4 regions of the Lysinibacillus sp. NPDC048646 genome follow, and region 1 is predicted to be linked to each of the others. Evidence: riboswitches for the same ligand, from Rfam matches in the RefSeq annotation. Region 1 holds a riboswitch; each other region holds the start of a gene.
What was found. Region 1 has a riboswitch for S-adenosylmethionine ahead of metA (homoserine O-acetyltransferase MetA). Riboswitches for the same ligand answer to the same signal wherever they lie in the genome.

Region 2: it holds a riboswitch for S-adenosylmethionine, as region 1 does, so the genes downstream of both, ACQKII_RS06745 (O-acetylhomoserine aminocarboxypropyltransferase/cysteine synthase family protein) here and metA (homoserine O-acetyltransferase MetA) in region 1, are expected to answer to the same signal.
Region 3: it holds a riboswitch for S-adenosylmethionine, as region 1 does, so the genes downstream of both, metK (methionine adenosyltransferase) here and metA (homoserine O-acetyltransferase MetA) in region 1, are expected to answer to the same signal.
Region 4: it holds a riboswitch for S-adenosylmethionine, as region 1 does, so the genes downstream of both, ACQKII_RS18715 (bifunctional homocysteine S-methyltransferase/methylenetetrahydrofolate reductase) here and metA (homoserine O-acetyltransferase MetA) in region 1, are expected to answer to the same signal.

What each region holds. Positions count from the first base shown of each region.
Region 1 is NZ_JBNNLZ010000025.1:36,862-40,511, forward strand. Features, by position in the region: gene ACQKII_RS20240 (nucleotide excision repair endonuclease) at 1-222, opposite strand, end outside; SAM riboswitch class I at 733-842, shown strand; gene metA (homoserine O-acetyltransferase MetA) at 944-1,882, shown strand; gene ACQKII_RS20250 (GerAB/ArcD/ProY family transporter) at 2,066-3,196, opposite strand; gene ACQKII_RS20255 (hypothetical protein) at 3,224-3,457, opposite strand; gene ACQKII_RS20260 (Ger(x)C family spore germination protein) at 3,464-3,650, opposite strand, start outside.
Region 2 is NZ_JBNNLZ010000004.1:38,549-42,198, forward strand. Features, by position in the region: gene ACQKII_RS06735 (DASS family sodium-coupled anion symporter) at 1-1,406, opposite strand, end outside; gene ACQKII_RS06740 (glycerol-3-phosphate acyltransferase) at 1,605-2,237, opposite strand; SAM riboswitch class I at 2,395-2,508, shown strand; gene ACQKII_RS06745 (O-acetylhomoserine aminocarboxypropyltransferase/cysteine synthase family protein) at 2,627-3,650, shown strand, end outside.
Region 3 is NZ_JBNNLZ010000009.1:127,077-130,726, forward strand. Features, by position in the region: gene ACQKII_RS12180 (gamma carbonic anhydrase family protein) at 1-312, shown strand, start outside; gene metK (methionine adenosyltransferase) at 416-1,612, opposite strand; SAM riboswitch class I at 1,943-2,061, opposite strand; gene pckA (phosphoenolpyruvate carboxykinase (ATP)) at 2,264-3,650, shown strand, end outside.
Region 4 is NZ_JBNNLZ010000021.1:34,385-38,034, reverse strand. Features, by position in the region: gene ACQKII_RS18730 (protoglobin domain-containing protein) at 1-97, shown strand, start outside; gene ACQKII_RS18725 (hypothetical protein) at 381-590, opposite strand; gene hemG (protoporphyrinogen oxidase) at 767-2,155, shown strand; SAM riboswitch class I at 2,280-2,381, shown strand; gene ACQKII_RS18715 (bifunctional homocysteine S-methyltransferase/methylenetetrahydrofolate reductase) at 2,479-3,650, shown strand, end outside.

The sequences.
Region 1 (3,650 bases):
TTCAAAGTGTTTTTTTATACGTTGACGAATTTTACGTGCTTTCCCTACGTATAAAAGTTCGTTTTTCTCATTGTAGAAAAAGAAAATGCCGCCATTTTCACGTGTAATTTTATGGAAGTCGATAAATCCGTGGTAAGGCGTGATTTCCACATCACCTGGTTTTAACACTTGTTCGCGCTGACGAATTACTAAATCTGGTTTTGGTAGTTCAATTTTAATCAAAATATTCACGTTCCTCTCTGTTACATAAGGTATATCTTAACATAATTCATACGTGGTAGCTATTATCAATTATCACATATGCCAAAAAGCTAAAATGAGTGTTGCTCAATAGAGTAATGATAGTATGAGCAGAATCACAAAAAATTTAACGTATCTGGGAAAACATTAAGCAGCTGGCGCTATAAAGCAAATGACAAGTATAGCCAAAATGCTACTATAGTCAATTTTGCTTACCGTATTGAAAGCGAGCATAGAAACTGCGGTTCTTAAAACATATGGACAATATCTTAAGCATATATTGTGCAAATAATCGCTATCAGCGTGAGCCATGCTAAAGAAAAAAAGCATCAAAACAGCAGAGAAAGTACCTAGTACCTTGTTTAGTGTAATAATACACTAATAATTGTAATAATGAACATTTTTCACAAGATAGAGATGCCTATAAACGAAATATTCTATGTATTATTGAAATTCTTAATTGTTCATGATACAATTCTCTTTAATTAAATAATCTTATCAAGAGAAGCTGAGGGATTTGGCCCTATGACGCTTCAGCAACCTCTAACTTAGTTAGAAAGGTGCTACTTCCAGCAAAGGATTTTTCCTTTGAGAGATAAGAGTGGACGTGATAAAATCCTTCTCATTCTTTCTCTTATGGAATGAGGGGGATTTTTTGATTTTTACATAAAGAGAAAAAAATAAACGAAATGGGGAATGTAACATGCCAATTAATATTCCGAAAAACTTACCAGCTGGAGAACATTTACGTGAGGAAAAAATCTTCGTTATGGAAGAGGACCGAGCAAAAACACAACAAATTCGTCCGTTAAACATTTTAATTTTTAATTTGATGCCAGAAAAAGAAAAAACAGAGCTACAATTACTTCGTTTACTAGGTAATACACCTTTGCAAGTTAATATTACGTTTTTGAATACCGCAACCCACGAGTCAAAGAATGTCAGTAAATCACATTTACAGTTATTCTATTCAAACTTTCAAGAAGTGCGTCACCGTCGTTTTGATGGCATGATTATTACAGGAGCACCTGTTGAAAAAATGGCATTTGAAGATGTGAATTATTGGCAAGAAATATCAGAAATAATGGATTGGTCTAAGAAAAACGTGACATCTGTGATGCACATCTGTTGGGGTGCCCAGGCTGCACTCTATCACCATTACGGTATCGGTAAATTTGAATTACCCGAAAAATGCTCGGGTGTATATTCGCATGTGATTACTGATTTAACGGTGGACTTAGTACGTGGATTTAGCGATTTATTTACAGCGCCACATTCACGTTATACTTCCGTATCAATTGAAGAAGTGCGCAATCATCCAGATTTACGCTTACTATCGTATTCAGAAGAAGCGGGCGTCTTTATAGTCCAATCAAAAGATAATAAAAATATTATGATTACAGGACATCTTGAATATGATGCCACAACTCTAGCAGACGAATATAGTCGTGACGTAGCTAAAGGATTAGATATTGCAGTACCTGTTAATTATTTTCCAAATGATAACCCATCAAATGAACCGATGAATACATGGCGAGCGCACACGCATTTGTTATTCTCAAACTGGCTAAACTACTGTGTATACCAAGAAACACCGTATGAATGGGATTTTGCAGAAGACCATATCGAATTTCATATTTGATGTTAGTAAACGCAACGGAATACTAAAAAATAGCCTAATTTCTCAATTGTAATACTGAGGAATTGGGCTTTTCATATTGCTATTCTGTTAGCCCTTTATAATGCATAAACAAATACTACAATGACAGCAGAAACATGCATGTTGTAACAGGGAATTAGAGCTGTACACAATTGTGGAGGCAATTTATGATAAATTTTCACTTTTCGATTGACTTTCAGTTTCTTGACCTTTAATTTTTCTTAATTTAGCGACAAAAAGTAAGAGTATTGGTAAGAGTATTGCGAACACTGCTGAAAAAAGTGGCCAGATTTCCTTATTGTAATTATTAGAGTGAACGATATTTGGATGTACAATTTGAGAAAGTACAATGAAAATCATACCAAGTGGTAAAATTAGCGGTCGATAATCTTTGATTTTCAGTATTTGGGCAATGCCAATTACAGATGCATAAAAATATATAAATGTTCTGATATAAATGGAGGTAATCCACATAAAAGCCATAATAATCTCGATTCTTTGTAAAAAATTCCCTATGGATATCCTTTGAGCCAATGCGTAACTTGGAAAGGCACGTTGAGATGTATTTGTTGCACCAAGTACAAGTATAGAGAGAGCAATAATAATAATTAATACTATTCCTCCAACAATCATGCCTATGTAAAATCCCTTTTGAGCTGATTTTTGCACATTGACCATAGAGGGAAAAATCATTAATAACACGACCATCGGAAACGAAAAAATACTCATAAATGAAAAAACACTAAGGATTATTGATTTCGAAGAAGCTTCAAATACAGGTTGTATATTTTCAATTTTAATTTCTGGAGAAATACAAACAACAAATACTATAAAAATAAACATAAACAAGGGAAACAGTATTTCAGCTGAACGTGCAAAGACTTCAATCCCCAAGTATGTAGCAAAAATGATAATTAAACTGAATAAAAGTGCAAATGACGTGGTCGGTGTCTCCGGCATGACTTCAGTTTTCATGAAATTTCCAATGAAATATAATAATTCACCTGCAGAAAAAAAGGTAAGTATGATAAATCCAATGGATGTAAATTTACCAATGAATTTCCCTAATATTTTTTCATTAGCCTCCACAAAGGTTAAATTTGGTGTCTTTTTTCCTAAAGAAACGAAAAGTTTTATTAGTAATAAGCTTAGTAGCACGCCTACAGTTGCTACGATCCACGCATCTTGCTTCACGTCTTTTGCAATACTTGCTGGAATAATTAGGATAGCTGTGCCAATTGAATAGAGGAGGGTAATGATTGTAAACTGTCTCGAACTGATTATCTCTTTTTCCATAAACAACTACCCTTCCTGTTGCAATATTTATTGGAACAGCGTGATGATTAATTCTCTGATTGGTTTAAAAATAAGAGAAATCAAGTCTAATGGACTCGGCACATTAATATTTAATCCAAGTGCAATATTTAACGCAGTTCCGACAACTAAAAAAATTGAAAATACCACAATGGTTTTAGTTTCGCGTTTTTTCTTTAAAGGGGGGATGACAAAATACGCAATCAGTGCAGCAATAATTAATATAGCTAGCGTTATAAACATCGATTATTACTCCTTTGCTTTGTGTAATAAAGAATTTTGCATAGTCCCTAACCCTTGTGTAGTAACGCGAACTTCAACGTTTACTGCTAATTCTGGAAATATTGTCGACCAATCTCCTTGAATATCTCTCCATTTTTTAGCATCTTTTCGATAAAGTACATCGGCAAATCCTAATATGTCTAACTGATAATTT
Region 2 (3,650 bases), on a different contig from region 1:
ATACCCGATTTTAAGAAATCTTTAGTTGTAAAGGCTCCGGTACCATAGGCAAGCATGTTTTGGGGTGCGCTAATCGGTAATAAGAATCCGAAGCTAATGACAAACTGTTGGACTAATACGAAACCGACTTGATCAACATTTACTGTTAATGTTGAAGCTAATACAATGAACACCGGAATCAGTGCGGAAGCTAGGCTTGTAGCACTGGCAAAGCCCAGATGAATAAGGATATTGAAAAGGGTAACAATCGCGATTGTTGCTAGAATTGGCATAGAATCAAGACCTAGTGATCCGAAGACAGTATCTGATAACCACGTCGCACCTTCTGTATTTAGTAGTACTGTCCCCAACATAATCCCAACGGCAAAGACGATAATTGTCCCCCAAGGAATATGCGGCTCAACTTCTTTCCACGTATAAACACCGATCTTTGGCATTAATAGAATCGCTATCGCAACAATTGTGACAGTTGTCGTATCGAATGGGTGAAGTTTGTCCTCAGTTGCCCAGAAAAATAAAAGTACTATCGATGTTATGATTAAACGAATTTCAGGTGCTTTTAATGGACCCAAATCTGCAAGTTGCTTTTTAATTACATCTTTACCGCCCGCTATATTGCTTGTCTCAGGTTTAATTAAAGTAATCATGATGAAGAATAGAGCCACCGACATGATGATTGAGAATGGTGCGGCGTATAGTAACCAAGCTCCCCAAGAAATATCTACACCAAACTGTTCTTTGATAAAGTTTAAAGCAACCATATTTTGTGCAGCTGCTGTTTTAATACCGATATTCCAAATCGAAACTGCTTGGACAGATGTGATAACGAGTAAAGCAGCTAGACGACTATCACGTGGTAAGCCAAATGCGGCAACCATGCCAAGTAGAATTGGTACAACTGCACCAGCACGTGCTGTAGCAGAGGGTACGAAGAAAGCTAGTACTATGGATACTAAAATAGCACCGAAGACAATCGCTTTCGTTTTTGTGCCAACTAGCGATAAAATCCATAAAGCAAGCCGTTTATGTAAATTTGTGATTTGCATGGCTGCTGCTAAGAAAAGTGCTGCGGCTACTAGTGCAACCGCAGAGTTACTAAATCCACTTAATGCCATTTTTAGCGCGCCTGATGTACCTAAATCTGTTGTGGGATCCTCCATTGAGGGGGCCAGACCTAGCATAACTGTCACAAGTGCGATAATCATGGCAGAACTGACAGGATACGATACGGCCTCGGTTACCCAAAGGATGACAGCAAAAGCTAAAATCGCTAGAGCGCGTTGGCCAGCTACAGGTAGGTCTCCACTACTTGGTAAAAATGTAATAATAATTAGTGCCGCGAAAGCTAGGCCAATCCATAATGGTTTTAAATTGCGTTTAGGTGCTGTTTTCTCGAGAGAAGACATATTAATTCATCCTTTCTAACGATAAATATGACGATAGTTTCCTATAACATCGGTAAGTAAAATGTTTTTTTAAGAAAGTAATTTTGTCTATTTATTGTAAAAAGTAAAAGAATGTAAAAAAATCTCTGTTTACAGCAATATTAAGTTATAACGAGAGAATGGATGGTCACAAAAAATACAATAATATCCAAAATCATATTATTTCTTTTTCTTAAAAGCAGAAGTTACTTTAGGTTCGGTACCTTGGAGTAATCGTTTAATATTTTCAATATGTAAGACAAGTGCTATGCCAAAAAGTAGAAGTGCAATTATTGTTGGACCTATTCCTGGAATCCATAAGTAAGTAGCTGTACAAAATACTACATAAAATTCAAGGACACCGACGATTAAATAGTTAGTGGCAAATGATAAAATGACAAATAATATGAGTGCAACTAGTCCGATTTTCCAATCGACAGCAAGCAAAATTCCTATAATCGAAGCGGTTCCTTTACCTCCATTGAAGCCCATATGAAAGGGGAAATTATGCCCTAAAATTACACCAGCAGCAATTGTATACGTTAAGAGCCAAATTTGTACGTCCGTTAAATGCGAAGTATTAGCTAAATATAGATGTACACCAATAATGGCGGCAACGCCTTTACCAATATCAATTAGTGCCACTAATATACCGTATTTCCAACCGAGCGAAAGAGTTGCATTTGAGGCACCTGGATTGCCATGCCCAGCCTTTTTTAAATCTACCCCCGATAAAAATTGCGCTACTTTTGAGCCGTGAAAACAGCCAATTAGATAGCCAACGATAAGACAAATTATCAAGGCTTTTACCATAAAAATACTCCTCTCAATAAATATATTTTAAAGTATTGTATGCGTTCATATTACGTAAAGGAGCAGACAGAAGTTTCAGAAAAAATGAAATTTTAGTGTTGACAGAAAAAAAGTCTATGTTTATACTGTGTAACAACGATGGAAATTGAATCACATACTCTTATCAAGAGCGGCGGAGGGATAGGCCCTATGATGCCCGGCAACCAGCAAGTAACTTACTTGCTAAGGTGCTAATTCCTACAGATTCTTACTTGGATCTGGCAGATAAGGGGAGGAAAACTTGCAACCGCAACCCTCTTCTTAACTGAAGAGGGTTTTTGTTTTCTACAGAAAATCCTCCTCATCTCCGGTACCATCGTAAAAAAATAACCATTTTAGGAGGAACAATAATGACTAATTTTAGACCAGAGACATTACTATTACACGGAGGCCAAGAGCCCGATCCAGTCACAGGCTCTCGTACAGTGCCAGTATACCGTTCAACAGCTTTCGTATTTAAAGACACTGCTCATGCGCAACGTCTTTTCGCTCTAGAAGAAGCGGGCAATATTTATACACGTATTACCAACCCAACTGTAGACGTTTTTGAAAAACGCGTTGCTTTATTAGAAGGTGGGACAGCAGCAGTAGCACTTTCATCAGGTGCAGCGGCTATCGCATTTTCAATTTTAAATCTTGCGGGTGCAGGCGATGAAATCGTAGCAGCAAGTTCTTTATACGGAGGCACATATAACTTACTAGCAAATACATTACCAAACTACGGTATTAAAACTATTTTTGTAGATGAGACGAACCCAGAGAATTTCCGTTCAGCCATTAACGAAAAAACAAAAGCCATATTTGCTGAAGGTTACGGCAATCCAAGTTTAAAAGTACTAGATGTAGAAACAGTAGCTAACATCGCACATGAAAATGGCTTACCACTAATTATCGATAGTACATTTGCTTCTCCATATGGCTCTACTCCAATTGATTTTGGTGCAGATATTGTCGTTCACTCAGCAACAAAATGGATCGGCGGTCACGGAACGACTTTAGGTGGTGTTGTTGTAGATGCAGGGAAATTTGACTGGACACAAGGAAGATTCCCTGGCTTTACAGAGCCGGATGCTTCCTACCACGGTATACGTTACGGTATCGATACAGCAGCAGCAGCGTTTGCCACAAAACTGCGTGTGCAATTATTGCGGGATTTCGGACCAACTTTAAGTGCTGATGCAGCATTTAACTTATTACAAGGTTTAGAAACGCTTCATTTGCGTATCCCTAAACACAACGAAAATGCATTAGCTGTGGCTGAATATTTACGTAACCACCCATCTGTGGAATATGTAAATTACAATGGTTTAGAGGATTTCGCTACCCATGAGTTAGCCAAAAAATACTTGAAAAATGGCTTTGGTTCTGTGCTTA
Region 3 (3,650 bases), on a different contig from region 1:
AAATACCCGTTAATTATCGAAGATGAAGTAACAGTTGGTCACCAAGTCACTTTACATAGCTGTACGATTCGAAAAAATGCCTTGATAGGGATGGGCTCAATTATTTTAGATGGGGCAGAGATCGGAGAGGGTGCATTTATTGGTGCTGGCAGTCTTGTACCTCCAGGCAAAGTCATTCCTCCTAATAGCTTAGCATTAGGACGTCCAGCAAAAGTTGTACGTGAATTAAATGCTGAAGACAAAGAAGATATGGAACGTATCGTTCGCGAATACGCAGAAAAAGGGCAGTATTACAAATCCTTGCAAAAATGAATTCTAATGAAAAAGAAGGGGTCTAAGAAATATTCTTAGTCCCCTTTCCTTTTAAGAAAGTATACCTTTATGAAAACATATCTATGCTTTTTTGAAAAGCGACTTATAGACTAGCTTTCTCTTTTAATGCGTCAGCCTTGTCAGTATTTTCCCAAGGCACGTTTAAGTCTGTACGACCAAAGTGACCATAGGCTGCAGTTTGTTTATAGATAGGGCGACGTAAATCAAGCATTTTAATGATACCAGCTGGACGTAAATCGAATAGCTCACGAACCCATTCTACGATGTCGCTTTCTTTTACTTTGCCTGTCCCAAACGTGTCTACTGCGATGGATACAGGCTGTGCTACACCAATGGCATAGGCAAGCTGTACTTCAACACGTTCTGCTAAGCCGGCTGCAACAATGTTTTTTGCTACGTAACGTGCTGCATATGCTGCTGAACGATCCACTTTTGTAGCGTCCTTACCAGAAAATGCACCACCACCATGACGAGCATAACCACCGTATGTATCGACGATAATTTTACGACCAGTAAGACCTGCATCACCTTTTGGTCCACCGATTACGAAACGGCCTGTTGGGTTGATGAAATATTTCGTATTAGCATCTAGTAATTCACTCGGAACAACTGGTGCAATTACTGATTCTTTTAAATCTGCTTGAATTTGTTCAAGTGTTGCTTCTTCATCATGCTGAGTTGAAATAACAATTGTATCCACACGAACAGGAACATTATTTTCATCATATTCAATCGTCACTTGTGTTTTACCGTCCGGACGTAAATATGCTAATTCACCTGATTTACGTACTTCTGTTAAACGACGAGACAATTTATGCGCTAAACTTATTGGTAACGGCATAAGTTCAGGCGTTTCGTTACAAGCGTACCCGAACATTAGCCCTTGGTCACCTGCTCCAATGGCTTCGATATCTGCATCTGTCATAGTACCTTCACGTGCTTCTAATGCTTGGTCAACACCTAGCGCTATATCAGGTGACTGCTCACCAATCGCCACTAGTACAGCTAGGTTTTCAGCATCAAAACCATATTTCCCACGTGTATAGCCAATTTCAGCGACAGTATCGCGGACAATGCCTTTAATATCTACATAAGTAGAAGTAGTAATTTCCCCTGCTACTAATACTAAGCCTGTTGTTACAGTTGTTTCACACGCTACACGTGCATTTGGGTCTTCTGCTAAAATGGCATCTAAAATGGCATCCGAAATCTGATCACAAATTTTATCTGGATGTCCTTCTGTTACACTCTCTGATGTAAACAGTCGACGGTTTGTCATTTGGTTTCCCTCCTATTACTCTTACAAATAGTATTTGCGAAATTAATACGGTACTCATTACCCACATGTCAAGTTCGCCCCTAAAGGGTTGAACTCCAAGCCGTTGTTGCTGTCGTTTCACTTTCGCACAAAAAAACAGTTGTTGCTGTCGTTTCACTTTCGCACAAAAAAACAGTTGTTGCTTTTAACACGAGGATTTCGAAAGATCCGTCATTATAATAAGGAAAGAAGTGCATATACTTACCTTTACATTCATTTTTACAAATAAAAAAATCCTTTTCTCACGTGTACTATACATGAGGAAAGGAATAATGACTTCGTAACCTTTCACTCTTATCGTTCAAGGGTTTTCCCCTTGCATCAGGTTGGCACCAACGCATGTCGTGAAATAGTTCATGCAGGTTGCCGGGTTTCACAGGGCCTGACCCTCCACCAGCTCGGGATAAGAGTATCCGTTCAATTTCTCATCTTACGTAAAAGGTAGAACGTTGTCAATCGTTTTATGTCGTTTTCTTGAAAAGTAATAAAATCACAAAAATAATTTCTGAATTAGTATAGATTATTTAAGCAATTGTGTTATACTATTTTTGAAATTAAGAAAAACTCCCTCGAACACAAGGGAATACTATAAAAAAGGATGGTATTTAATCGATGAATTCAGTAGAAATTGCAAACGAACTGAAGGAATTATTAAGCGGCGGGAACATTAACGTTCAACTTTCAGTACCACAATTAGTTGAAAAAGCTACATCTCGTGGTGAAGCAATGTTAACAGTAGATGGCGCAGTGCGTGCAGAAACTGGTAAATACACTGGTCGTTCACCTAAAGATAAATATATGGTAGAAGAAGCAGATACAAAAGATAAAATTGACTGGGGAAAAGTAAACCGACCAATTTCGTCTGAAGTATTTGACAATTTATATGTAAAAGTTGTCAAGTATTTAAAAGAACGTGACGAATTATTCGTATTCAAAGGATTTGCTGGTGCTGACAAAGACTCACAACTTGGCATCCAAGTAATTAATGAATACGCATGGCACAATCTTTTCGGTCATCAATTATTTATCCGTCCAACAAAAGAAGAATTAGCTTCTCATGTTGCTGACTTCACAGTTATCTCAGCTCCTAACTTCAAAGCAGATCCTGCAGTCGATGGTACAGCTTCTGAAACTTTCATCATTGTATCTCTTGAAAAGAAAATCATCCTTATCGGTGGTACTGAGTATGCTGGTGAAATGAAAAAATCTATTTTCGGTATTATGAACTACTTATTACCAGAACAAGGTATCCTTTCAATGCACTGTTCAGCAAACGTTGGTGAAGCTGGCGATGTAGCATTATTCTTCGGCTTATCTGGCACTGGTAAAACAACATTATCAGCTGATGCTGACCGCAAATTAATCGGTGACGATGAACATGGTTGGTCTGATAACGGCGTATTCAACATCGAAGGCGGTTGCTATGCAAAAACAATCAACCTTTCTGCTGAAAATGAACCAGAAATCTACAATGCTATTCGCTTCGGTTCTGTTTTAGAAAACGTAGCAGTTGACCCAGAGACTCGCGTATGTAACTATGATGACGGTTCTTTAACAGAAAATACTCGTGTTGCTTATCCAATCCAATACATCGAAAATATTGTTGATCCGTCTGTTGCAGGTCATCCAAAAACAATCGTCTTCTTAACAGCTGATGCATTTGGTGTATTACCTCCAATCAGTAAATTAACAAAAGAACAAGCAATGTATCACTTCTTAAGCGGTTTCACTTCAAAACTTGCTGGTACAGAACGTGGTGTAACAGAGCCAGAACCAGTATTCTCTACATGTTTCGGTTCTCCATTCCTTCCACTTCCAGCAACTGTGTATGCTGAAATGCTAGGTCAAAAAATTGATGAGCACGGTGCACAAGTATTCCTAGTAAATACTGGTTGGACTGGAGGCGAATACGGCACTGGTAGTCGTATGAAGCTTTCTTACACGCGTACAATGGTACATGCTGCAATCGATGGGAAATTAAACAACATAGAAACAATTC
Region 4 (3,650 bases), on a different contig from region 1:
TGCAGAGATTTTAAGTGAGCTTGGACTTTCTTTTAACGAAGTAACAAATTCGGCCGACAAATTAGCGAACTTCGCCCAAAATATTAACTTAAACTAGAAATTTAACTGCTTTTGTCACAGAAGATGGAGCTAACTAAAAGATGAATGAGGCTGGGACAAAAGAGAAAAAGTGTTAGATTGACTGAGGTCGATCTAGCACTTTTTTGCTGTAAGCGTTGATGTCCGCTACGGCGGACGCTTTCCAGGGGCGTGGCCTGAGCCTGTAGTCTCAGGCGTCGCCACCTTCGCTACCATCAACTAGTGCTCTCTTCTAAATTTTCCTTCATTTTAGATAGCAAAAATTTAATAACGCCTTTGCTCCTCTTTCTTAAAATTTAAAGTTATGTCCCAGCCTCGTTTTTTTGGATATAAAGGTAAAAATCCTTTGACTGAAATGTAGCAACAGGTGCAATTTTATGAAACGTTAACTTCAGAAAGGCAGGAGTACGAAATCCTGTAGGGAAGATAAATGGAACGGTGGCTAAAATAATCTCAACCTGTGACAATTTATCTGGGCGGATACGTAACGTCAATGAAGCTGTCAGCAGCACACGGCTTGTCCCCCAGAAGTGTAGCAAAATTTATTATAGAGGAAGAACATTGTAATAGTTCAGCGTACTTTTTTGAAGGGCTCCATTTTTGCTAAATTTGTAAAGGGTTTAACGTAATTCTTAGCGAAAAAAGTTTATACTGAATGGAGAGAAATAAAGAAATAGGGGCGGTTAAGATGAAAACAGTGGTTGTATTAGGTAGCGGTATTACAGGATTGTGTACGATGCATTATTTACAACGCCAGGTGAAGCAAAAGGGCTTGGATGTAAAACTAGTGCTCATTGAAAAAAATGCATACTTAGGTGGCAAACTCCATTCTGCATATGAGCAAGGCTTCATCATGGAAACAGGAGCAGATTCCATCGTGGCTCGACATAAAGGAGTCATGGAGCTCGTGCAGGAGCTTGAGTTTGAAGAAGAACTTGTATTCAACGAAACCGGTATATCTTATATTTATACAAATAATGAATTACATGCCATTCCGGCAGACTCGACATTTGGTATTCCAATGAGTCTAGCCTCTCTTGAAGCTAGCACACTTGTATCAGCAGCAGGAAAGCAAGAAGCATTGAAAGATTTAACAATGCCAAATGAAGGTTTTACAAAAGAAAGCTCCATTGGCGAGTTTTTAACATACTATTTAGGCGAGGAACTTGTGAAAAATCAAATAGCACCAGTGCTAGCTGGGGTATACTCAGGGAATTTAAATCAGCTATCCATTGGCTCAACGTTACCGTACTTAATCGACTATAAAAATGACTATGGAAGTGTGATCAAAGGCTTTGATGCGAATCGCGAGCAATTTGTAAAAGCTACAAATAAAAAATTTATTTCATTTAAAAAAGGTTTGTCATCACTTATTGACCGACTTGAAGAAACGTTAACGGATGTAGAAATTGTCAAAGAGATAGCGACAACACAGGTGAAGAAAGAGGAGGGCCACTATGGTGTTACGTTAGCAAATGGTGTAACGATTGAAGCAGATCATGTCGTCTTAGCATTGCCTAACGAGGCTGTACAATATTTATTGCAAGACACGTCATTAAATAATTATTTTGAAAAATTTAATACCGCATCAGCGATTACGATTTATTTAGGCTTTGATGTACCGGATGCTGTCCTCCCAGCAGACGGAACGGGCTTTATTGTGTCACATAATTCGAATTTACAATGCAATGCGGCAACATGGACGAGCAGAAAATGGCAGCATACATCAGCAGACAGTAAATTACTTGTACGATTGTTTTATAAGAGCATTAACCCTGCCTATGAGGAATTATGTGCAATGACAGATGAAGAATTGGCTGTTGTAGCACTAGAGGATGTACGAAAAAGCTTAGGTATTGAGGAAAACCCAACTGTTGTGAATGTTACGAAATGGATTGATCAAATGCCAAAATATGATTTAGCTCATCAAGAAGCATTAAAAGGATTAACAGCTGAACTTGCAGAAAGATATCCTAATTTATCAATTGCAGGTTGTTCTTATTTCGGCGTAGGGATCGGTGCTTGTATTCAAAATGGTAAAAAAATCGGTGAAGAGCTAGCTGAAAAATTATCTTAAGTTTTAGGGAAAACTCAAAAAACATTTATTTCGTGTGAAAAATCCTTTGTTACGTGAAATAGTCTTGACTCTATCGTTTGTAAACGATATGATTCTTTTAATTATTTAAAAAATTCATACTACATTCTTATCAAGAGAAGCTGAGGGACTGGCCCTGCGACGCTTCAGCAACCAACTTCGTGTCAGGTGCTAAATCCAGAAGACCTTTTTGGTCCGAAGATGAGAAGGAAAAAACAATTACGATTCGTTAAAGCCTTCTTTTTTTGTGAAAGAAGGCTTTTTATATTTTTATTTTGAAAACAAGGGAAGCGAGGTTACGTTTTATGGGATTGCTTGAAAAGTTAAAAACACAAGTCTTAACAGCAGATGGTGCAATAGGCACTGTACTATATGGTTATGGTTTGGAGTACTGCCACGAAGAAATGAATGTACAACGACCAGAATTAATTGAAAAGATTCATCGTGAATATATTGCGGCTGGCGCTGATATTATCCAAACTAATACATATGGTGCCAATGCGATTAAATTAGCTCGATATGGGTTAGAAACACGTGTGCAGCAGTTCAATGAAGCAGCGATTACGATTGCCAAGCGTGCAGCAGCAGATGGTGGACAATTTGTACTTGGTACAATCGGAGGAATCCGTGGTATTCGTAAAAGTGATGCAACATTAGAAGAAATTTTAATGACTGTTGAAGAACAGGCAACAGTGTTACTTGCAGGTAATCCAGATGGCCTTTTACTAGAAACGTATTATGATTTTGAAGAGTTAACAGCATCATTATCCATGTTACGGACAAAAACAAATTTACCGATTATTGTACAAGTATCCATGCATGAGCCGGGGATACTGCAAAACGGGATGACATTAAATCATGCCTTACATGAGTTAGAGACACTTGGTGCGGATGTGGTTGGTGTTAACTGTCGATTAGGCCCCCATCATACAATTCAAGCATTCGAAGGGGTAGAGCTTCCTGATAAGGCATTTATGTCAGCATATCCGAATGCTTCTCTATTAGATGTGGAGGATGGACGTGTCGTATATGAGTCAGAAGCAGATTACTTTGGTCGAGCGGCAGTTGCTCTACGAAATCAAGGCGTACGTTTAATCGGTGGTTGTTGTGGGACGACACCCAAGCATATTGCTGCAGCTAAAAAATACTTAGAAGAGCTAGCACCTGTTGAAGAAAAATATGCAAAGCCAGAAAAGGTTGAAATCGTTCGTGAGGCAGAACCCGCAACGTATGAGCCGTTACATGAAAAGGTCAAACGTGAGCGTTCTATCATTGTAGAATTAGATACACCAAGACATTTAGAAATTGACGGTTTTATGGATGGGGCCAAAAAGCTCTACGATGCAGGCGCTGATGTGGTGATGATGGCAGATAATTCTTTAGCATCCCCGCGTATTAGCAATATTGCGATGGGCGCTTTGCTTAAGGGAACACAAGGTATACGACCACTGACGCATATTACATGCCGCGACCGTAA